One region of the Actinoallomurus acaciae genome, then DNA from elsewhere that is predicted to be linked to it. Evidence: riboswitches for the same ligand, from Rfam matches in the RefSeq annotation. Region 1 holds a riboswitch; each other region holds the start of a gene.
What was found. Region 1 has a riboswitch for cyclic di-AMP ahead of ACFFNX_RS23270 (CHAP domain-containing protein). Riboswitches for the same ligand answer to the same signal wherever they lie in the genome.

Region 1 (8,864 bases):
GCACCATCACCCACCGCGTCGAACTCGACGACGACGGACGTGTGGCACGCGTCAAGATCGCCGACCCGTCCTTCTTCAACTGGCCCGCGCTCCCCGTCGCGCTCAACAACACGATCGTTCCCGATTTCCCTCTCACCAACAAAAGCTTCAATCTCTCCTACGCCGGCAACGACCTCTGACGGGAAAGGAAATCGTGTCACAAAGAGAATCTCGGGACGAGAAGTTCATGGAACGCGTGGCCAAGCGTCAGGCCAAGCTCGGCCCCATGAAGGAGGGCAAGGTCTTCGAGCACGGGCCCGCGAAATTCCTCTTCATCTTCGTGCTCGGGTTTGTGATCATCACCCATCTCGTCATCCTCGTGGTCATGATGCGGAGCGGCCTGCACTGAGCCACGCCGGTCATCGGGTGCGACCTGGGCGGGTGAACGCCGGGCCGCGCAGGTCGCGCAGCGCGGCGGAACCCCTGAGCACCTCGGCGACCACCCGCCGTGCGCCCTCCGGGGTGTAGTGGACGCTGTCGGTGCGAAGCCGTACGCCGCCGACCGCCTGCGGGCAGGGTGCGCCGTCCGGGCAGATCAGCGGCGCCGGGTCCACCACGCTCACCCGGCCGGTGTGGCGTGCGGCCCACGAGCGGAACAGCTCCCGCTGCCGGTCGACGGGGAACGCGGCCGGGTAGCCCGGCGGCCAGCCCGCCCACCAGGTCGGCAGCACGAGCACCACGCTCGCGCCGGTGAGCCGGGCGAGCAGACGGTCCCAGGCGGCGAACACCAGCCGCCGCCACTCCTCACGGCCGGCGGGTACGGTCCGGTCGCCGTCCTTGATGTCGGACCATTCCATGACGTCGGACCAGACGACGACCTTCGGGGCGTATCGAGCGACCAGCTCGCGCTGCGCCTCCCGTGCGTCCTCGCCACAGCGCCGGTGGCTCTGGAAGTACACCGGGCTCTGGTACGTGAACATCAGGTCGGTCGGCTGGCAGCCGCCGACGGTCGCGATCGCCACGGCGATGTCGCGGCGGCCCAGCTCGGGCGCCAGCGCGAAGGCGAGCTGGCTGCCGGTCGAGTCGCCGATCACACCGACGAACGGCGTGCCCGCGCTCTGCTCCGGTGAGCGCAGAACCCACACGCGGCGGGCGGGAGCCCGGCCCGTCGGCGGCGGAGCCGGGACGCCGCCCAGCGCGACGCTCAAAACGAGACACCCGTGCGGCAGCATCCGGTTCCGTATCACGCCGACACCATAAACGAAAAGCCCTTTCCCGCGGCTTCGCAGGCCTCGAATGAACGGCAATTATGGTGTGCTGGGGCGGAAATATGCGTGTATCGAAATCAGTCCTCGATGTGCGCGATCGTGAAAGGTGAGCGCGACTGTCCCTCGGCCGCCTCAGCCTGCCTTGGGGGTGGCGCGGGCGATGATGGAGTCGAGGGCGAGGCCGGAGGGGAGGGTGCCGAACGCGGTGCCCCAGTCGCGGTCGAGGCGGGAGGCGCAGAACGCGTCGGCGACCGCCGGGTGCCCGTGCCGGACGAGCAGGGATCCCTGGAGTACGAGCGCGAGTTGCTCGACGACGCGGCGGGCGCGCAGTTCGATCGTGGCCGTGTCGGTCAGCGCGTCCTTCACCCGCGTGACCGCCGCGTCCAGGCGCCGGTCCGCTCCCGTCGCCGCGCCGACCTCGGTGAAGTACGCCTCCACGGCCTCGGGCTCCTTCAGCATGGCCCGCAGCACGTCGAGCGCGGCGACGTTCCCGCTGCCCTCCCAGATCGAGTTGAGCGGGGATTCGCGGAACAGCCGCGGCATGCCCGACTCCTCCACGTAGCCGTTGCCGCCCAGGCATTCCAGGGCCTCGGCGCTGTGCGCGGGCCAGCGCTTGGTCACCCAGTACTTGCCGGCCGCCAGGGCGAGACGCTTGAAGGCCGACTCGCCACGGTCCGTCGCGCCGGCCAGCCGCAGCATCAGCACCGTCGCGGCCTCGGACTCGACGGCCAGGTCGGCCACGACGTTGCGCATCAGGGGCTGGTCGATCAGGGCGCTGCCGAACGCCTGCCGGTGCGCGGCGTGGTGCGCGGCCTGGACCAGGCCCTGGCGCATGCCGGAGGCGGCGCCGATGACGCAGTCGAGCCGCGTCATGTTGACCATCTCGATGATGGTGCGCACGCCCCGGCCCTCGTCGCCGACGCGCCAGGCGACGGCGCGTTCGTACTCCACCTCGGCCGAGGCGTTCGAGTGGTTGCCGAGCTTGTCCTTCAGGCGCTGCAGGCGCATCGGGTTGAGCGTGCCGTCGGGCAGCACGCGGGGGAGCAGGAAGCAGGTCAGGCCCTCCGGCGCCTGGGCCAGCACGAGGAAGACGTCGCACATCGGCGCGCTGGTGAACCACTTGTGCCCGGTCAGCAGGTACGTCCCGTCGGCCTGCGGAACCGCGCGGGTCGTGTTGGCGCGGACGTCCGAGCCGCCCTGCTTCTCCGTCATCGACATCCCGGCGAGGATCCCGGCCTTGGTCAGCGGCGGGCGCAGGCCGAAGTCGTACGTGCCGGAGGTCAGCAGCGGTTCGTACTCACGGGCGAGTTCGGGCTCCTGGCGCAGCGCGGGCACCGCGGCGTACGTCATCGAGATCGGGCAGCCGTGCCCGGCGTCGACCCGCCACACGTAGAACCTGGCGGCGCGGGCCACGTGCGCGCCGGCGCGCTCGGTCCACGCGCGGGCGTGCAGGCCGTGCCCGACCGCGACCTTCATCAGCTCGTGCCAGGCGGGGTGGAACTCCACCTCGTCGACGCGGTGGCCGTACCGGTCGTGGGTGCGCAGCACCGGGCGGTGCTCATTGGCGAGCCGGCCCCACTCCTGCGCCTCCTCGGTGCCGGCCAGCCGGCCGAGCTCGTGGATCTCCTCGGCCGCCCAGCCTCCGCCCTCGCGGAACAGCCCGTCCAGCAGGGCCGGGTCGTCGGCCACGTCGTAGCCGATCAGCGGCGGGACCTGGTTGAACACGTCATGCGTCGTCATGGACCGCTCCGATGCTGCGCTGGACGAAGGTGATGAGGTGAGCCGTGCCGCCGGAGACGTCCGGGACCGGTGCGGCGACGGAGGCGTCCGTGACGGCGGCGCGCGCCGCCAGCGGGCCGACGAGGGCTTCGCCGATGGCCCCGACGAGCGCCGCCGCGCTCACCTGGACGTCCTGGTCGGGCAACTCGCCGGTGGCGACGCCGCGGGTGCTGGGCACGACGATCGCGTCGGCGAACGCGCGCCGGGACACGAGCCGTTCACCGTCGACGGCCGGGTCGGCGGGCTCGGCGAGCAGCGCGTACGCCATCCGCGGGGCCCGAAGGGCGCGGCTCGCGAAGGTCTCGACCACCGCGGCGATCGCCTGGGCGGCGGTTCTCTCCAGGGCCACCGCCCGTGCGACGGCGTCCACCTCGCGCTGGGACGCCGTGCGGAACACCTCCGCGACCAGGTCGGCCTTTGCCGGGAAGTGGCGGTAGACGCTGCCGGTCGCGACGCCGGCCCGGCGGGCCACGGCGGCCACCGAACACCCGGCGTACCCGCGCTCGGCGACGATCGCCAGCGCCGCGGACAGGATGCGTTCACGCGACGCGCTCAGGCGCGCCTCGACGCGGGGCGTGCGGCGGTACGGCATACAAGGATTGAACCCTAGTTCACTTCTTTGGCGCAACCACGTACCGCGAAAATGGTCCGGGGCCCCTCGGGAAGAGGGGCCCCGAACGCCCCCAGGGGGATGGGGGCGGGAGAGGGCTATTTCTCGATGGCTCCGGTCGCCATGTCGTAGCCGGTGCCCGAGTGGCGGTAGACGGGGCCGTCCCCCAGCTGCAGCACCTGGAACTTGATCGGGAGCGAGTTGGACCGGGTGCCGGTGAGGTACTGCATCATCTCCTCGGACAGGTCGATGATGGCCGGCGGGTTGTGCTGGGCGACCGCCCACTCGGCCGGGCCGAAGTCCTCGACCACGCCGATGGCGCTCTTCTTGCCGACGGTGATCTTCACCTTGGTGCCGAGCGGCCAGTACGGGCTGGCGATCGTGTGGTACGACATCGGCTTGCCGGACGCGGTCTGCGCGTCCCAGAACGACGTGCCGGTGGAGACACCGCCCGGCAGGGCGGCCTTCTTCGAGGGCAGTTGCCGGGGCAGCTTGACCGTGTGGCTCTCGGTTCCGGGCCCCGTCAGGCCCGAGTCGCCGTCCTGCGTCACCTGCACGCTGTTCGTACGGGCGATGGGGGACGAGGCGGTGGGGTGGGTGAGCGCGATGGACACGCCCGCGCCGGCCACGACGACGCCGGTCGCCACCGAGGCGATCGTCTTGGTGGAGAAACGATCCAGGGACTGCTTGGCGATTTTGAACATGGGGGATGGCCTCTCAGCACAGGGGGAAACGGGGACGATGTGCAGGGCGGACCGCCCCGGCCGGCCGTGCGGCCGGGGCGGGAGAGGGCTTAGGCGTCGCTGGAGCCGTATTCGGGGTAGCCGTAACCGACGACCAGTGACTTGTCGCGCGTGCGAACCTTCACGGAGTTGTCGGTGTTGCCCTCGATGGTCTGGATGGTGCCGTCGTTGTTGTCCTTGATGACCATGCCGACGTGGTCGATGGCATCGATCGACTTGCTCCCGCTCCAGGAGAAGAAGACGACGGAGCCGGGCGTCGCGTTGTCGCCCCAGCGGCCCTGGTCCTTGAACCACTGGGCGTGGGTACGGGTGAACGCGTCCGCGCCCATTCCCTTCACTCCGAGCTGGGCGCCGACCCAGGACACGAACATGTCGCACCAGTTCGCGTTGGCGTAGTCGGAGACCTTGCCGCCGTCGCGCTGGACGCCGCGCTCGGCCCACGGGGAGGAGACGAACCACTTCTGGAACTTGGTGCCGCCGCCGGAGGAGTCCTCGCTGACGCCCACCTGGGCCTCGGCGAGCTTCAGCGCGTCGCCCGCGGTGGGCAGCCACTCGCGCTTCTTGGCGTTGACATTGTCGGCGCTCTTGCCGAGCGCGGCCGGGGCGTGCGGCTCCTTGGGGGCCGTGGCGCGGTGAGGCAGGGCCGCCAGCGCTCCGGCCGAGGTCGCGTCGACCTTCTCGGAGGATCCGGCCGGGGCCGCCGCGATCAGGCTGATCGCGGTCGCGCCGACCGCCGTTGCGGCGGCGAGGGAGCCGCCGAGTTTGGTGTTACGCAGCAGACGGCATGACTTCTTGTGTCGACCTGACACGTTTGAGCACTCCTTTGCTTCCATGCCGCTTACCGGGTTAGCTGACGGGTTCGGGCCTGGAAGCTGCCCTACGGCGCAAGGGGATGCGCCGATTCACCCCAGTGGTGCGGTGGGTCCCCGGTTCCGCGAAGTGCGGATTCAGCGGGAGCCGTCTGAGGGGACGGCTCGAAGAACAGGGGGTCGGGCCGCGTGTGCGGCCGCTTCATTCAGGTCTAGGGGATCTTGTCGTCCATTCGTCCGGTGCACTTTCACTTCCCGGCGCCTGCCGACAGCCCCAAGGGCTCGGGCGGGAAGTCACCCTGCGGGCACACTGGTGGCGTGCCACATGCCCTGTGAGGGACACGAGGGGTCCGGTTCCGTCGCTTCGCGGCGGATGCGGCGCGTTTGCCGAACCGGCATCGGGGCGGATCCATGTGGGGGGATCGCGGGGATGCGCGGAGCGGCGCGATCGTGACTATGAACCGTCGCGGTCCGAAAGGGGGGCCCCTCTCACGCGTTGTCGCGTGCCGCACGCCGTGGTGCTGGTGGGCAGGCCCTGGCCGGCGGAGATGTTACGGACGGCGCATGGGGGGCGCCGCCGGTCAACCGAACATAGCAAACATATTTCGGGCCGTAAAGGGTGAATATGGACATCCACCGCCTCTGACCTGCGAGAAGATCACATGGGCGGCCTGTCAACCCCCGAAACCCTTACGAAATAAGGGTTTTCAGCCGACGGCGGCTTGATCACCGAGCGTGATGATCTCGGTGTAGCGCTGCCCGATGATCTCGGCCAGCTCGGGTGCGGCGCCCAGCGCCGCCGACACCGCCATCGCCCCCGCCGCGAGCGACTCGTCGCGGACCTTGTCGGCGAAGTGGCCGGGGGCGAGGAAATAGGAGGCGACCGCGACCCGTGGGGCCCCGGCGTCCAAAAGCCCGCGTACGGCCTCGGCCGGCGTGGGGCGCGCGGCGGAGGCGTAGGCGGGGACGACGCGCCGCCATCCGCGCCAGCCACGGGCCATCCGGCCGATCGTCGCGTTGGCCGCCGGGTCGCTCGACCCTGCGGCGGCCAGCACCAGGGCCGTGTCCGGGTCGGGCGTCACACCGGCCTCGGCCAGCCTCCGCTCCAGGGCCGCGATCATCAGCGGGTGCGGCCCGAGCGTCGCGCCGTACCGCAGGAGCATCCGCGGGTGGTGCCGGCGCACCTCGGTCAGCGCGCCGGGGATGTCGGTCTTGCTGTGGTACGCGGAGGTCAGCAGGAGGGGGAGGACGACGGCCTCCCCGGAGCCGTCGGCGTCGGCGAGCGCGCCGAGCGCCTGGCCGGGCGTCGGGGGCGCGTGGTCGAGGTAGGACGTCACGACCCGCAGCCCGGACCGGCGGCGTACGAGGTCGAGCAGGTCCTCGACCGTCGCCGCCGCACGCGGGTCCCGGCTGCCGTGCGCCACCGCCACCAGGGGCGGTGGAGGTGCGCAGCTGATCAGAGGTTGATGCCGCATTCGGACTTTCCGGTGCCGGCCCACCGGCCGCTGCGCGGATCGTCGCCGGGCGCGACCCGCTGGGTGCACGGCTCGCAGCCGATGGAGGGGTAGCCGTCGTACTGCAGCGGGTTGACGAGGATGCCGTTCTCGTCGATGTAGGCGCCGAGCTGCTCGTGCGTCCACCGGGCGAGCGGGTTGACCTTGACCTTCCCGCGCGCGGCGTTCCACTCCACGACCCTGGCGCCGCGCCGGTGCGAGGTCTCCTCCCGGCGGATCCCGGTGATCCATGCGAGGTACGGCTCCAGGGCGCGGTTCAGCGGCTCGACCTTGCGCAGGTGGCAGCACAGGTCCGGGGTCCGGCCGTAGAGCCGGGGGCCCAGGTCGCGCTCCTGCTCGGCGACCGTACGCGAGGATGTGACGTTCACCACATTGACCGGGTAGACCGCCTCGACGGCGTCACGGGTGCCGATCGTCTCGGCGAAGTGGTAGCCCGTGTCGACGAAGAGCACGTCGATGCCCGGCCGGATCTTGGCGGCGATGTCCACCAGCACGGCGTCCTTCATCGAGGACGTCACGCAGATCCGGTCGCCGAAAGTGGCGATCGCCCAGCGGATGATCTCCTCGGCCGGGGCCTCTTCGAGGGCGTCGGCGGCCGACTCGACGATGTCGGTGAGGTCGAGCGCGGCGGTCGGGCGTTCGAAGGTGAGGGTCATCTCGCGCCCCCTCTCGGCTCGGCGGGGACGGCGGCGCTGAGCGCGCCGGTGCCGATGAACCGCAGCCGGAACGCGCGGGTGCAGGCGCGGCAGTGCCACCCGCCGTCGCTCTCGTACGGCTCCAGGTCCTCGTCGCCGCAGTAGGGGCAGTAGAAGGGGACCGCTCGCTCGCTCATGAGCCCTCCTCCGTCGGGGAGGCGGCCGGGCGCACGGTGTTCTCGGTTCGCTCACTCCGTTCGCTCACGTCAGGTCCTCCTGTTCCGCCCGCTGGACCCAGTCGGCGAACGCCTCGCCGTCGCCGCGCTGTGCCTGGTACCGGCGCAGGACCCGCTCGACGTAGTCGGGCAGCCCGTCGGCGGTGGTCTTGAGCCCGCGGACCTTCTTGCCGAAGGCGCCGCCGACCGACCCGCCGAGATGGATCTGGTAGCCCTCCACCTGGTTGCCGTCGGCGTCGGTGACCAGCTGGCCCTTCAGCCCGATGTCGGCGACCTGGATCCGCGCGCAGGAGTTCGGGCAGCCGTTGATGTTGATGGTCAGCGGCTCGTCGAAGTCCGGCAGGCGCTTCTCCAGCTCGCCGATGAGGTCCATGCCGCGCTGCTTGGTCTCGACGATCGCGAGCTTGCAGTACTCGATGCCGGTGCAGGCCATCGTCTGCCGCCGGAAGGTCGAGGGCCGCACCTGGAGGTCGTGGGCCTCCAGCTCGGCGGTGAGGTCCGCGGTGCGTTCCCCGGGGACGTCGAGGATGACCATCTTCTGCTCGGTCGTCGTGCACACCTGGCCCGAGCCGTACTCCGCGGCCAGGTCGGCGATCACGTGCAGCAGGTCGCCGTTGACCCGGCCCACGCGCGGCGCGAACCCGACGTAGTAGTTGCCGTCGCGCTGAGGGTGGACGCCGACGTGGTCCCGGCGGGCGTCACGGGGTGCGCCCGGCGCCGGCCCGTCGGGCAGCGTGTAGCCGAGGTACTCCTTCTCCAGCACCTCGCGGAAGCGCTCGGGACCCCAGTCGTTCATCAGGAACTTGAGCCGGGCGCGGCTCCGCAGCCGCCGGTAGCCGTAGTCGCGGAAGATCCCGGCGACCCCGGCCCAGACCTCGTGCGCCTGGTCGGGGCGGACGAAGGCGCCGAGGCGCTTGGCGAACATCGGGTTGGTGGACAGCCCGCCGCCGACCCAGACGTCGTAGCCCGTCTCGCCCTGGTCGTTCACCACGCCGACGAACGCGATGTCGTTGATCTCGTGGACGGTGCACTGCGCCGTGCAGCCGGACAGCGCCGTCTTGAACTTGCGCGGCAGGTTGGAGAAGTCCGGGCTGCCGATGTAGCGGTCGTGGATCTCGTGGAGCTGCGGCGTGGCGTCGATCACCTCGTCGGCGTCGATCCCGGCGAGCGGGCAGCCGAGGATCACGCGCGGGGTGTCGCCGCAGGCCTCCGTCGTGGACAGGCCGACGGACTCCAGCGTCTCCCAGATCGCCGGCACCGACTCGATCTCCACCCAGTGCAGCTGGATGTT
Region 2 (8,864 bases), on a different contig from region 1:
CGGCACCATCCACCCAGGTCGGCGCGGTCCGCGGATTCATGATCCGGCCAGAGGATGCCTATTCGGCTCCCCCAAGAGTTCGCGCTTCGCCCATGGGCATCTATTTGCGACGGCAAGATCGCCGAGTGTAGCGTTGTCGGCTTCGATGCGTGACCCGGTGATCACCGTGGATCTCCACCCCCGCACGAGACATCGGGCGTCCACCATGCTGCTGCTCGAAAGCACCTGGTCAGGAGTGCAAATGACCTCGCCCGACTCCAGTCCTGCGCCGTCGCCGGACGGCTCGGCCGCCGACGGGCCCCCTTCGCTGCACGGGCCGGAGTTCGCCGCCGATCCCGAAGGCGTCTACCGCCTGCTCCGGGCGCACGGCCCCATCGCGCCGGTCGAACTGTCCCCCGGCGTGCCCGGGATGCTCGTCACCGACTACGACGTCGCGCTCGAAATCCTGCGCGACCAGGTGAAGTTCCCCCGCGACGCCCGCCGGTGGCAGCAGGGGATCCCGCCCGAGTGCCCGGTCCTGCCGATCATGGCGTACCGGCCGACGTGCAACCTCACCGACGACCCCCTCCGCTCGCGGCTGCGCGAGGCCGTGACCGACACCTTGGACCAGGTCGATCTGAACGCGCTGCGCACCTTCGTCGAGCGCAGCGCGGACCATCTCATCGATCAGATGGGTCCGCTGGGCGAGGCGGACCTGCGCACCGAGTACGCCCTGGTGCTCCCGCTGCTGGTGTTCAACGAACTGTGCGGCTGCCCGGCCGAGCTCGGCGAGCGCATGGTCGCGGCCGTACGGGAGGTCCTGAAGTGGGAGAACTCCGAAGAAGCGAACATGACCCTCGGCCTGGCGGTCCTGGAGCTCATGGCGCTCAAGCGCGAGAACCCGGGCCAGGACATGACGACGTGGCTGATGGACCATCCGGCCCGGCTCACGGACGAGGAGGTCGCGCACCAGATCGTGATGCTCGTCGGCGCGGGCAGCGAACTCGTGCAGAACCTGATCGTCAACACGTTGCGGCTGCTGTTGTCCGACGAGCGGTTCGGCGGTGAGCTGTCCGGCGGAAGCCTGTCCGTCGAGGACGCCCTGGACGAGGTCCTGTGGACGGACCCGCCGCTCGCGAACTTCGGAGTCAGCTATCCGGTCGAGCCGCTCGACTTCCACGGCGTGCGGCTGCCGGCCGACCAGCCGGTCGTCATCAGCTTCGCGGCGGCCAACAACGATCCGGCGACCCGGGCCGAGGACCGGGCGGGCAACCGCGCCCACCTGTCGTGGGGCGTCGGGCCGCATGCCTGCCCGGCTCAGGGGCAGGCGCGCATCATCGCCACGATCGCCATCGAGAAGCTCCTCGACGGGCTGCCGGACATGCGGTTGGCCACCCCCGTCGAGGAGCTCACCTGGCGCCCCGGCTTCATCCAGCGCGCCCTGTCCTCGCTGCCCGTACGCTTCCCGCCCCTTCCCGCGCAGGCTCCGCCCGCCGGGCCGGACGCGGTGGCCGAACCGAGGAGCGACGAACCGGAGACACCGGCCGACGAGGCACCGGCGCCCGAGGCACCGGCCCGCTGGTGGCGCCGCCTGGCGAACTGGTGGGGCGGGGACGCGGACTGACCGATCGCCGGTGAGAACCGGGTCGTGCCACCTCAGCCAGGCCAGGGGCCGAACGGACTCGGGCCGAAGGACAGTCCCAGTTCGAACGGGTGGATCCGCCAGGTGCTGATCGCGTAGCTCGCCAGGTGACCGGCCGCCGCGATCGTGTCCGTACGCGCCGGGCCGCGCAACACCTGCGAGGTGGCGTCGGCGTCCGACCGCTGGTCGCGCCAGATCGGCGCGCCGGTGGGAATCGGGCCGGTCTCGACGTGCGAGTACCAGGCGTCATCCGGTGCGAGCGCGGCCATCATCAACACGTACGGGGTGAACGGGATCTGCCAGCCGCCGGTCTCCACGGCAAGGAACTCACCCCGGCGCGCGGCGGCCAACGCGATGGCGCCGATCCACTGGAACAACGCGATGAAATCGTCCCGCCCGGCCGCCATTCGCGCGACGTCGGGCGCCACGGGCTCCAGTTGCACCGTGACCCCGCCGGCCTGGCCGTCCGCGGTGCGGTATCGGTCCGGCAGGAACAGCACGGAGTTCTCGGCGTTGAACAGGCCGGCCTCGCGGAACCGCCGGGGTGCCACCTCGGACCGAGCCAGAACTCCGTGACCGAGCCGGTCACGCAGCGGCGGTGACCCGATCACCCGCCAGTAGGACACGGGACCCGCGTCTTGCCACATCGCGATATGGCCGCCCAAGGGCAGGCCGACGAGAACGGTGCTCATGACATCGCCGATGGCACCGGGAACGGGCGGCATGCTCACATGGCCCACCTTAGGGCCTTAGGGACGCACACCCCGAAAGGTGATGCGGGGCGGACGCCCGGGACATTTCTCACCGCCGCCGCCTGCACCACGCGATCAACCATGTACGAAGCGTGCGTTTAATCACGATTTGATAGCTTTGCCCACATTCATCCCCTACACTCCACAGAACTCGGTGGTCCCGTGTCTCCCACCCGGAACATGGCCGCCGGCCGAATCTCTGCAGATCAGGGAACCGGGGACCCACGTTTTCGGGGTGAATCCGCAGCGTCCGCGCTCGGTAGGGCATCTCCCGCCCGAACCCGGCAGCTAACCCGGTAGGCGTGAGGAGAGGAGTTCGTACGTGCCGACTTCATATTCGCGGCGCACCCATTTCGGCCGCCGGGGAGGCATTACCGCCTTGCTGGTGAGCGCCGCCCTCCTGCTTCCCGCGAGTGGCGCAAGCGCCGCCGGGTCGTCGGCGGCCACCGCGAGAAAGAAACTGGACAAGCTCAACAGTCAGGTGGACAAACTCGCCAACCAGTACGACAAGGCCGAGACCGAGCTGACCGCGGCGAAGAAACATCTTGCCGCGATCAATAAACAGCTGAAAACGGAACAACCTCAATATCAGAGCCTGCGCGTCCGGGTGGCGCAGATGGCCGTCGCCGCATATAAGAACGGCACCCTCGACGACACCGCGCTCGCCGCCTCCAAAGACCCCGACGCGGCGCTGCAGGACATGTCGACCTTCGCCGAGCTTTCGCGCAATCAGAGCCAGGCGGTGACCGCACTCCTGGCATCCGCCCAACGCCTCCAGCGGGATCGGGAAGAAGCCCGGTCGACACTGCGGACCATCACCACGTCCGCGGCCGCGTTGAAGAAGAAGAAAACCGTGGTCGAGAAGGCGATCGCCGAGCAGAAGGCGCTGTTGGCGAAGGCCGGCAGCTCCAGTGGAGGCACGAACAGCGGTTCGAGCGGCGGCCCCACCGGCTCCGTGTCCGGTCAGGCCGGCAAGGCCGTGAGCTATGCCAAGGCCCAGCTCGGCAAGCCCTACGTCTTCGGCGGTACCGGCCCGAGCGGCTATGACTGTTCCGGGCTCACGATGATGGCCTGGCGCGCCGCCGGCGTCAGCCTTCCCCGCGTCGTCCCCGACCAGTACAACGCCATCCGCCATGTCGCCAAGTCCGACCTGCGCCCCGGTGACCTGGTCTTCTTCGACAGCCTCGGCCATGAGGGCATTTACGTCGGCGGCGGCAGGTTCATCCACGCCCCGCACACCGGCACCGACGTGCAGTACGCCAGCATGTCCAACTCCTACTGGGTCTCACACTTCGTCGGCGCCGGCCGTCCGTAGCGACGAGCCCGAGCCACCGGGGCCGGGGAAGAGCGCCTGGGCCAGTCGACGGTAGCCCGGCATCGGGTCATGGCCCGGCTCCACCAGCACCTGCACGCCGACGTGATCGGCACCGGCCTCCAGGTGGGCGGCGAGACGGGTGGCGATGGTCTCCGGAGTACCGTGGACGACGAGGGCGTCGATGAGCGCGTCGCTGCCCCGGTCGGCGATGTCGCCCGAGCCGAAGCCGTGGCGGAGCAGGTTGTTGACGTAGTTGCGCAGGCCCAGGTACGGGTCGGCGACGTAGTCACGGCCGATGGCGCGGGCGTGGCCGGCGTCGGCGCCGACGACGACCTTGTGCTCGGGCGCGAGGAGGGCGCCGGGGCCGAGGAGGTCGCGGGCGTGACGAGTATGGCCGGGGACGACGAGGTAGGGGTGGGCACCCGCCGCCCGGTCCCGGGCCAGTCGCAGAGAGCGGTCACCCAGCGCGGCGAGGACGCGCCGGTCGGCGGGGACGGCGGCGTCGAGTTCGTCCAGGTAGGACACCATCGTCTCGTACGGTGAGTGAAATCGCGTGATCGATTCCGGATGGCCGATGCCGACACCGAGCAGAAACCGGTCGGGGTGCCTCGCGTCGATGCGCTCGTAGGACTCCGCGATCGACGCCGCGTCGTTGGTCCACATGTTGACGATCGCGGTGGCCACGACGATCTCACTGGTGGCGTCGAGTGCGCGCTCGACGAGTGCGAGGTCGGGCAGCGCCCGCCTCCCCAGCCCCAGCCACGCGGTCCCGAAGCCGAGCGCCTCCGCCTCGGCCACGAAGCGCACGCGAGTGTCATCGTCATAGGACGGGTTGAACCATGCCCCGAAGGTGCCGAGCCGTAGCGCCATGGCGCTAGGCCTCGATGGCCAGGTGGGCGATGCGCCCGTCGCGGAGGGTGAACCGGAAGTGCAGGTCGACGACCCCACCGGGGAAGTCGCCTTCGAGGTGGTTGATGGCGGTGTAGTGCTCGTCGTCGATCTTCTCGGCGTCGACGAGTTCGATGGTGTACGTGTACTCGGCGGATGATCGGTCCAGCCAGCGGTGGATCTCGGCGGACCCCTGGTAGGTCCTTCCGTCGTCGACCACCGTCGCGTCGCCGGCGAAGGAGGCGATGGCCGCGTCCGCGTCGCGGTCGCGGTGCGCCGTGAGGTAGTCCGCGATCGTTCGGGGGAGCCGGTCCAGGTCGATCGCCTGGGTGTCGTCTGTCATGGGGCCACCGTGCGGCCTCTCCTCGGGAGAGGGTCAAGTCCGGCCGGGGCGGGTTGACCCTCTCCCGAGGAGAGGGTGCACAGTGCTGTCATGCGACCCGGTCTCACCATCGGCGAGTTCGCGCAGATCACTCACCTGAGCGTCCGTACGCTGCGTCGATACCACGAGCGGGGCCTGCTCGAACCGGCCCTCGTCGATCCGGACAGCGGGTACCGGTACTACACCGGTGAACAGATCCCCGCCGCGCAGGTCATCCACCGGCTGCGCGAGCTGGACATGCCCCTGCGTGAGGTACGCGAGGTGCTGACCACGCCGGACCCGGATGTCCGCGCGTCCCTGGTCGCCGCGCATCTGGGCCGGCTGGAGTCCGAGCTGGACCGGACCAGAACGGCCGTGACCTCGCTCCGGCGGCTGCTGCGGCCGGAGCCCGAGCGGCTCGACGTCGAACTGCGGTCGGTGCCGTCGATGACGGTGGCCGCCGTCGGGGAGGTCGTCGACCAGGTCCGGGTCCTGGGCTGGTACGACTCGGCCATGGCCGAACTCGGCGCCGCGCTCGCCGGACGGCGGCCGACCGGACCGCCGGGAGGCAGGTACGCGGGCGAACTCTTCGCCGAGGGCCGCGGCGACGTGATGGTCTATCGTCCGGTCGCGGACCCGCCCGCCGTGGGCCGGGTGCGGCCGGTCGTCCTGCCGGCCGTCGAACTCGCGGTCACCGTGCATCACGGGCCCCATGACGACATCGACGTGACGTACGGACGGCTCGGTGGCTACGTGACCGACCACGCCCTCGTCGTCGACGGCCCGGTGCATGAGACCTACCTGGTGGGGCCGTACGACGACCCCGACCCGGACTCCTGGCGCACGGAGATCGGCTGGCCGATCTTCCGCGTCGCACCGGGCTGACCCATCACGCGGTGCCGGTTCAGGCCGCCCGCGCGTGCGATCGAGCCATTGGATCGACTGCGATCCAGGCAAAAATGGCTGGGCGGGGTGTTGCTCGGGCTGTTACCGTACGGAAGGCCGTGACAGGACGCGAGGAGGTGAGACCCATGAACGCTGTAACGACGTGGGTGCTCCCCGCTTCGTCGCGGTCGGGCGATTGACGTAGGGGTCGCCGGGAGCGCCGCAGCAAGGCACTCCCGAAAGGCAAGACCCATGGATTCTGTACGTTTCACTGCGGAGACATCGTCGGACGGTGTCCTCGAACGCGACTTCACGGTGGCCGGAGTCCCCGGCGTGCTCTGGTCGCCCGCATCCGGCTCGAAGAGCGCGCCCCTGATCCTCATGGGGCACACCGGCGGCCTGCACAAGAGAACACCGGGGATCATGGCCCGGGCCCGCCACCACGTGACGGGCTACGGGTTCACCGTGGCCGCCATCGACGCCCCCGGACACGGCGATCGCCCGCGTACGGCACAGGACGACCAGGCCCGTGACGCCCTTCTGCGGGCGCGGGCGGCGGGCGAGCCGATCGGCCCGATCGTCGCCGAGTACAACGCCGCGCTGGCCGAACGTGCCGTGCCGGAGTGGCAGACGGCCCTGGACGCCCTCCAGGCACTGCCCGAGATCGGCACCGAGGCCCCGATCGGCTACAGCGGCATCACGCTCGGCACCGCGATCGGCCTGCACCTGGCGGCGGTCGAACCCCGGATCACCGCCGCGACCTTCGGCGGGGTCCTGGTGTACGAGGCCCTGATCGAGGCGGCGAGGCAGGTCACCATCCCGATCCTGTTCCTGCTCCCCTGGGACGACGAGGAGATCGACCGCCGGTCCGATCTGGCGTTGTTCGACGCCTTCGCCGCGAAGGAGAAGACGCTGCACGCCAACCCGGGCAGGCACAACCAGACACCCCGGTTCGAGGTCGACGACGAGGCGCGTTTCTACGCCCGTCACCTCGGGGCTCACGTGTCCAGCAGTTCCGGGTGAAAGATCTCCTCGACCGCCCAGCGCCGTGTCGAAAGGCCCTGCTCATAGTGGTAACGCAGGTACGTGTCGATGGCGGCGTGGTTGGCCGATATGCCGTACGCGAACCAGTCCTCGGGAAACAGCTCGCGGTTCTTCTCGACGAGAGCGTTGGTCCAGGGCACCATGCTCTGCACCTCATAGAGCCGGCGGCCCTGGCGATAGCGGTCGGCGGCGATGTCCTTCGACCGTAGAAAGGCCTCGTAGACGCGGGTCGCGAGCCCCGGATGGGCGTCGAGCAGCTCACGCGGCGCAGCGATGGTGTGCATCATCGGAAAGATGCCCGTACGACGGTGATAGTCGCGCTCACGCTGCTCGTAATCCGGAAACAGGCGCACGATCTCCGGTGCACCGTCCAGCACGGCCTGCGGCACGTTGGCGGTGAACAGGGCGTCGATCTCGCCTGCCCGCAACATCCGGCCCAAGGACTCACCTGCCGGCACATCGCCGATGTCGATGCCGGCCGGACGCAGCTGGGAGACGAAGTCGAACGGCGCGTCCGGCCGGTCCAGGCCGCCGATCAGCCAACGGTTCCTCTCGGGGCGGAACCCGTACTCGTCCATGAGGATGCCCTTGGCCCACACGCCGGAGTCCTGGCCGTACACCCCGAACTCGCCGATGGTCCTGCCGACCAGGTCCTGCGGCCCGGTGATGCCGCTGTGGCGGTTGACGAAGACGCACGAGTGCCGGAAGACCCGGTTCGGGAAGGCCGGGATCGCGACGTACGGTGCGCCCTCGTCGAGAGAGCGCAGGTAGAAGGTCATGCCGAACTCGGCCACGTCGTAGCGATGGTCACGCGCCAGGCCCGTGAAGATCTCCGGCAGCGTGCCCGCCGAGGCGAACGTCGCATCCGCGCCGTCGACGGTGACGTCGCCGTCGAACAGGGCCCGGGTGGTGTCGTAGCGGAACACCCCGATCGTCAGGTCGAGAACGCTCATCGCCGCCCCTCTCGTCACGCGGCCCGCCGGGAGTGGCGGTCCGGCCTGCCATCGATCGTCGACCGGCGCCGGAGCGGCGTCCAAGTCCGGTTTTCTCGGCCCGATACCCCCCGGGTATCGGCAAGTAGAGTCGCCCCATGGAACTCCGCTCGCTGCGGTACTTCGTCGCCGTGGCCGAGGAACGCCACGTGGGCCGCGCCGCGAAGCGGCTGCACATGACCCAGCCTCCGCTGAGCAGGGCCATCCGACGGCTCGAAGACGAACTCGGCGGTGCGCTGTTCGAGCGCACTCCACGCGGGGTCGACCTGACCCACGCCGGTGCGGTGATGCTGCGGGAGGCACGGGCCCTCCTCGATCACGCCGACCGGCTGTGCGGACGCGTCGCCGCCGCGACGGGCCCGGCGACCCTGGTCGTCGGCACTCTCGCCGACACCGTTGAGCACCTCGGCACGTCCCTGGTGAGGAGCTTCCGCGAGGCGCATCCGAACGTCACCATCGCGATCCACGAGGCCGACCTCGGCGACCCAAGTGCGGGACTGCGCGCCGATCTCGTCGACGTCGCCCTGACCCGGACACCGTTCGAGACGTCCGGCCTGGCACTCCGCACGCTGCGGACCGAGCCCGTCGGCGCCGTGTTGCCCGCCGACGACCCGCTGGCCGTACGCGACAGACTGACCACGACGGAACTCGCCGGACGTCGGCGGGTCCGGCTGCCGGACGGCACCGACGAGCGGTGGCGCGCCTACTGGACCGTGCCCGGTGTTCCCCCCGATCGCGGCACTCCGCCGATGCGCACCATCCAGGAGTGCCTCCAGGCCGTGCTCTGGAACGGTACGGCCGCGCTGGCCCCGCTCGACCAGCAACTACCCGCGAACCTCGTCGTCGTCCCGGTCGTCGACCGGGCCCCGAGTGAGCTCGTCGTGGCCTGGCGCCGTGACCGCGCCGACCCGCTCATCCGGTCCTTCGTCGGCACCGCCGCCGCGGCCTGCGACGGCCACGCGAGCGACCGGCGGAGCTGACGGGCCGGCTATCGCCGTGCCGTCAT
Region 3 (5,724 bases), on a different contig from region 1:
CGGAACCGAGGTCGAGGCAGGGCAGGAACGCGTGAAGGTCCTCGGCGGTGAGACCGGGTGAGGGCAGCAGGCGGATGCTCCGCACTCGCAGGACGGACCAGTCCAACGCATGAAGAGCGCCGAGACCCGCCAGCAGTGGCGCGAGGTGCTCGACCACGTCACGTCACGGCGGCCGCATCGTCATTGAGCACTACAACCGCCCCGTGGCGATCGTCCTGACGTACGCCGCCGAGCTGGAGGACGCGCACATCACCGAGGCCGCCCGACCAAGCACTAGGGTGTGAGAGTCACATGGTGCCTTTCGCGAGGTAGTCGTGTGGTGGCTAGGGCCGGCGGGCTGCTACCCGCCCTCGGGCGGTCCGCCTGGCGCGGACCCGTCGGCCCGCCCTAGGTGTACGCGCACGCGCCGGGGAACGCGTTTTAAGCACCTGGCAGTACTACGTCAATTACAAGCCGCACTTGCTCCCAGAGCCGGTTGCAGTGGATGGTGTGCTGCATCGGCGTCGTGGTGATCTTGAGACATTTGACCGGCCCGGCCGTACTTCGCGATGCCGGAGCATTTTCTAGGACCTAGCCCTGGATGGCCATGTGTCAAGATCGGATTCGTCTTCGACGGTGGTGTGCTGACCTCGGAGGAGCTCGACAAGATCGTCCTCGACTCCACCGAGCACTCTGGATGGATGGTTCGCCCCGTGCCGGAGTGGCAGGAGGTGATGAGCTCACGCCTGTTCACCCGTATCGCGACACTCGCCGAGGCCCAACGCTGGCCGGCGAGCTCGCCGGCTTGGTCGGGCGCCGGCCGGGCGATGGCGGCGTTGTTCACCAGGAGGTCGATCCGCCCCAACGCCTCGATCGCGGCGGCCACGATCCGGGCGGGGGCTGCGGCGACGTCGGCGGCGAACGTGCGGATGCCGGGTCGCGGTGGTCCGCTTGAGTTTCTCCGTGGTCCGGCCCACGGCGGGCACCCGGGCGCCCTCGAGCTGACGGGCGGTCGCCCGGCCGATTCCGGTGTCGCCGCCGGTCACGATCACACTCTGGCCCTGGAGCGACGTCGTCATTGTCATGTCCTGCCCGCCCTCGTCGTCGTCCGGCTCACTCGGCCGTGCCGGGCGGGATCGCGACGACGTTGGACGTTGACCCCGGGGTCAAGCGGGTGAGGCGGGGGATGCCGCCGTCGCAGGCCGACCGAGCGCGAGATCGCGCTCCAGGGGCTGGGTCGGCCTGCGGCGGGTCCACGGGCCGGGCCGGTCGTTCGGATCGAACGCTCGGCTCGGCGCGGGACCGGAGGAAAGCGGCGGTTCCGGGCTCGGCGAGAAGGAGACCCGGAGAGAACACCGAGGGCCCTCCCCACGGGGGAGGGCCCTCGGGCTCAGACGTTGAGGGACTCGGCGGAGTCGGACTGGGAGATCGCGGAGTGGAGGGTGTTCCAGAACGCCAGCTCGGCGTCCTCCTCCAGCTCGGTGATCTTGCCCCAGAACTCCTTGTCCTCGGCCAGTGCCGCGGCCTCCGCGGACACGATCGGCATGACCGCCGTACCGGCGTCCGCGGCGTCCAGGTCGGCCACGTTCATGTCGGCGGGCATCTCGACCGGCGTGCGGTGGTGCTTGCCGCGCTTGCGGACGCGGACGTTCGGAGTCGGCACCGGCACGCGGACCTTCGCCTTGCTCAGCGCCAGCGCCACGGTGCCGAACACCACGACGGCCAGCAGCCCGGTGAGGGCGGCCTGCTGGTCGGGCAGCGGCGGCGCGGAGTCGTGCTGGGCCGTCGTCTGCATCTCGTGCGCGGGCGTGGCGGGCTGCTCGGTGATCTCCTTGGCGGACGGCGGCGGCGCCGAGTGCTTCGGGACGTACTTCTGCTCGGCCGGGGCCGCCTTGACCTTCACCTTCGACGGGTAGCCGTACCCGACGACCTGGCTGACGTCACGGGTGGCGCGGCCGAGCTGGTCGTTGTGGTTGGCCTCGATCGTGTGCAGCGTGTGGCCGTGCACCGACTCGACGATGCCCACGTGCTCGATGTCGCCGATGCTCTTCCCGCCGTTCCACGAGAAGAAGACGATGGCGCCCGGCTCGGGGTGGTGCCCCCACGCGTCGTGCTTCTTGAACCACTTCGCGTGGTCCGGGGTGGAGGCGAACTCGCCCGCCCAGTCCTGGACGCCGGCCTTGTCCGCGGCCCAGGCGAGGAACATGTCGCACCAGGCCGCGTCCTTGAAGACGGGGTCCTTGCCGACGTGCTTGCCGTACCAGTCGCCGTACTTGGTGTATCCGCTGACCTTCTCGTGATAGCCGAGCTGGCCCTTGGCGACCTGCAGCAGTTTGTGACCTATCGGATCCATGTCTCCCCTAACGCCGCCTACCGGGTTAGCTGACGGGTTCGGGCCAGGAGGAGCCCTACCGTGCGAGACGGATTCACCCCAAGGGACTTCGTGGGTCCCCGGTTCCCGCTGCACTGGGGGTGCAGCCGGATTCGGCGGTCGGTCTGTCACCTCCCGGATGGAGGTAAGTCACAGCCCGATTACGGCGCAATGTATCTGAAGTGTCGCGAGAACGGCAACGCGTTCGGAGCGGAAAGTATGGAGCGAAGTACTTACCCACTGTAACCAAGTGGTGGGGCGGTCGGTCGCGCAACAACGGAATTGCGGCTCTCATCTGCGGAAATGGGGGAGTGGTCAATGGCGGCGCCGTCGGGAACAGGCGCGCAGCGTAGTGACCGAACGCACGTCGGGTCGACGCCCGATCGACCGGGTCGACCGGCTTTGTGGGGGGATGTAGCGGTTCACCCCGGCGCGTCGGTGGAATGCGACAGAACGCCACAAGACGCGACGAATCGAGCGCATCGCGTCGTCGTCATGAACCTTCGAACAGCGGCGAAGAAAGTAAATATTCGCCATAATGCGGGTGTCTGCCAGCGCGCGGTTCCGGCCCGCCGCGCGAGGCCCGCGCGGGCTCGAAGTCACATTCATGCCGAGCGGCGCCCAGGCGTCGCCTGGGCGCCGCGCAGCGGCCCGGCGGGTACCTAGTCCACGGTCAGTACGATCTTGCCGCGTGTGTGTCCCTCCGCGCTCAGGCGCTGGGCCTCCGCCGCCTCCGGGAGCGGGAACGTCTTCGCCACCGGGACCGTCAGGCGGCCGTCGTCGGCGAGTCGCGCCAGCGCCGCCAGGTCCGTCGGGTCCGGGCGGACGAACACGTATCGCCCGCCGCGTTCGGTCACCGTCGGGTCCACGATCGACGCCCACCGGCCCTTGCCGGTCAGCAGCTCCGGCGTCACGTCGAGGGCCTCGCCGCCCACCAGGTCCAGCGCCGCCGAGACGCCCCCCGGCGCGAGCCGCCGCACCTCGTCCGCGAGCCCCGCGTCGTACGCCACCGGCTCGGCGCCGAGCGACCGCAGATGGTCATGGTTGTGCGGGCCGGCCGTGCCGATGACCCGGGCGCCCCTCGCCAGCGCGATCTGCACGGCGAACGACCCGACACCGCCGCTCGCCGCGTGGATGAGCACCGTGTCGTCCTCGTTCACCGCCAGCGCCTTCATCAGCGCCTGGTACGCCGTCAGGCCTGCGAGCGGCAGGCCCGCCGCCTCGGCCCACGACAGCCGTGCCGGTTTGCGGCCGAGCGTGCGTACCGGCGCGGACACCAGTTCGGCGTACGTGCCGCGGCCCACGTGGTCCTCGCGCACGTAACCGATGACCTCATCGCCCGGTGAGAACTCGCTGACGGCCGGCCCGACGCGTTCGACCACGCCCGCCAGGTCCCAGCCCGGGATGACCGGGAAGTCCGTCTGGAAGAGCCCGTCGAGCCGGCCCTCCCGGATCTTCCAGTCCACCGGGTTCACCCCGGCCGCCCTGACGCGTACGAGGACGAAGTCGGGCCCGACCTTGGGCTCAGGCGCGTCCGTGGCGAGTTTCAGCACGTCCGGACCGCCATATTGGTTCATCACGATCGCTTTCACACTGTGACCGTTACCCGCGGGACGCGAGGGTTCACACCGATGGCTCAGCGGAACCGCGCGTAAACGGACAGGCCGAGCAGGATCATGATCAGCGGGCCCAGGACGGTCAGCGCGGCGAACAGTGCGCTGCGGCCCGCCTGGTGCCCGTACGGGACCAGCGAGGCCGGGCGGCCCGCCACCGGCCAGGGCTCGCGCAGCTCGTCCGCGGCCGGCCGGTCGTCGAACGCCGGGTCGGCCCGGCCGTCCAGCGGCAGCCCGGCCGCCCAGCCGAACAGCTCGGCCAGCGCCGCGGGCGGGCTGTCCAGGCCGGACGCGAAGTAGCGGACCTCGGCGGCGGTGCGTTCGAGTGTACGGATCGTGTTGCCGAGGCCGAGTCCCTCCAGCCAGCCGCGAGCGTCGTCGCCGAGACCCGCGCCCACCGCCGTGCGGCGCAGCACGTCGGCCTTGGTGACCACCACCGCGATACGCCGTTGCCGGCCCTGGTCGGCGCGGGACCGCAGCTCGGTCAGCAGCCGTTGCAGGGTGTCGGAGGGGTCCTCGTCGGAGGTCGCGGTCGTCTGCTCCACGAGGAGGAGCTCGTCCGTGGTGAGCGCGGATCGCAGCTCCGGCAGGGCGAACGGGTCGATGACGAACAGCAGCGCCTCGCCGTGGTCGAGGTATCGCAGCCGCTCGACCCGCGTCGCGCCCGTGTGCAACTCGCCGGCCGGGTCGAACAGGTAGAGGATCCGGTGCGCGGTCGGCAGCGTCAGGTCGAGCATGGTCGCCACGGGCAGCTCGGGGCCGGTCTTGGCGAGCCGTCCGCCGCGGTCGAGTTCGGCCATCGCCCCGGCGTACGCCCGCGCGTCGCGTGCCTCGCCGAAGCCCGCGCGGCCACTCGCGCCGGCGGCGCTCGCGCGCAGCGCGCGCACGGCGAGGAACATCAGCGTCGTCTTGCCCGCCGCCGGGCCGCCGACGAACGGCAGCGGCTCCACCCGCGCCCGACCGATCCGGCCGGGCAGCCGCCGGTGACAGTGCGGGCAGTACGCCCCGAGGCGGAACCGCCCCAGCAGGATCGTCGTGGGCAGCCGCGCGCCGCAGCGGCACACGTGCCGGAACGCGCCCAGCCGGTTCGGCATGAGCCGGGAGTGGCGTTCGTCGCAGCGTGGGCAGGAGTACTCCGGCAGCGCGAACCGCTGGTAGCAGCCCGCGTGCGGGCAGGCCAGCAGGATCCGGCGGTAGGCCATCCAGACGCGCTCGACCGTGCCGAGCACCGCCACGCAGACCGACCAGACGACCAGGCCGGCCGCCGCCATCACCGCCGTGGCCAGGGCGAACGCCAGCACCGCGACGGCGAGCGGCAGCACGGACAGCGCCATGCCGGCGCACAGCCCGAACCACAGGGGGAACAGCGCGAGCCCCTGAGGCGGTTTCATCAGCGTCTCGGTCAGCGTGCCGGCCGCCCACCGGGCCTGCGTCACGCACCAGGGCAGGGTGCGGCGTTCGAGCGCCGCCATGTCGCGCCACACCTGGACCAGCAGGTAGTGCGGGTAGGCGGAGTCCGGCGGCCCGGGCGCGGGGCGGCGGACCGGGGACGGGCCGTCCACACCGGTGGCGGTGAGAGTGCGCCAGGCGACGGTGAAGAAACGGCCGAGCCCCAGGCCGAACCCGGCGAGCAGGGCGAGCGCGAAAGCAACCGGCAGGACGAACACGCACTCGGCCGCGACCAGCCCGATCCACACGATGGCGACCAGCACGTACACGACCGGCACGGCGTCACGCTCCCCGTCGCCGCAGCGCCCGCCA

Region 2: linked by a shared signal. The riboswitch ahead of ACFFNX_RS10185 (C40 family peptidase) and the one ahead of ACFFNX_RS23270 (CHAP domain-containing protein) in region 1 are both predicted to bind cyclic di-AMP.
Region 3: linked by a shared signal. The riboswitch ahead of ACFFNX_RS23595 (CHAP domain-containing protein) and the one ahead of ACFFNX_RS23270 (CHAP domain-containing protein) in region 1 are both predicted to bind cyclic di-AMP.

What each region holds. Positions count from the first base shown of each region.
Region 1 is NZ_JBHLZP010000178.1:5,087-13,950, forward strand. Features, by position in the region: gene ACFFNX_RS23240 (hydrogenase large subunit) at 1-179, shown strand, start outside; gene ACFFNX_RS23245 (hypothetical protein) at 227-388, shown strand; gene ACFFNX_RS23250 (SGNH hydrolase domain-containing protein) at 399-1,226, opposite strand; gene ACFFNX_RS23255 (acyl-CoA dehydrogenase family protein) at 1,380-2,987, opposite strand; gene ACFFNX_RS23260 (TetR/AcrR family transcriptional regulator) at 2,974-3,618, opposite strand; gene ACFFNX_RS23265 (RlpA-like double-psi beta-barrel domain-containing protein) at 3,735-4,340, opposite strand; gene ACFFNX_RS23270 (CHAP domain-containing protein) at 4,430-5,188, opposite strand; cyclic di-AMP (ydaO/yuaA leader) riboswitch at 5,200-5,342, opposite strand; gene ACFFNX_RS23275 (sirohydrochlorin chelatase) at 5,896-6,663, opposite strand; gene ACFFNX_RS23280 (phosphoadenylyl-sulfate reductase) at 6,645-7,358, opposite strand; gene ACFFNX_RS23285 (Insertion element protein) at 7,355-7,534, opposite strand; gene ACFFNX_RS23290 (nitrite/sulfite reductase) at 7,599-8,864, opposite strand, start outside.
Region 2 is NZ_JBHLZP010000052.1:16,302-25,165, forward strand. Features, by position in the region: gene ACFFNX_RS10170 (nitroreductase family deazaflavin-dependent oxidoreductase) at 1-42, shown strand, start outside; gene ACFFNX_RS10175 (cytochrome P450 family protein) at 242-1,603, shown strand; gene ACFFNX_RS10180 (hypothetical protein) at 1,636-2,352, opposite strand; cyclic di-AMP (ydaO/yuaA leader) riboswitch at 2,553-2,690, shown strand; gene ACFFNX_RS10185 (C40 family peptidase) at 2,696-3,688, shown strand; gene ACFFNX_RS10190 (LLM class F420-dependent oxidoreductase) at 3,659-4,558, opposite strand; gene ACFFNX_RS10195 (nuclear transport factor 2 family protein) at 4,563-4,919, opposite strand; gene ACFFNX_RS10200 (MerR family transcriptional regulator) at 5,010-5,822, shown strand; gene ACFFNX_RS10205 (dienelactone hydrolase family protein) at 6,075-6,845, shown strand; gene ACFFNX_RS10210 (substrate-binding domain-containing protein) at 6,821-7,819, opposite strand; gene ACFFNX_RS10215 (LysR family transcriptional regulator) at 7,957-8,838, shown strand; partial or broken gene ACFFNX_RS10220 (DUF6461 domain-containing protein) at 8,861-8,864, opposite strand, start outside.
Region 3 is NZ_JBHLZP010000182.1:9,197-14,920, forward strand. Features, by position in the region: gene ACFFNX_RS23595 (CHAP domain-containing protein) at 1,370-2,332, opposite strand; cyclic di-AMP (ydaO/yuaA leader) riboswitch at 2,331-2,479, opposite strand; gene ACFFNX_RS23600 (NADP-dependent oxidoreductase) at 3,013-3,942, opposite strand; gene ACFFNX_RS23605 (TRAFAC clade GTPase domain-containing protein) at 3,987-5,690, opposite strand.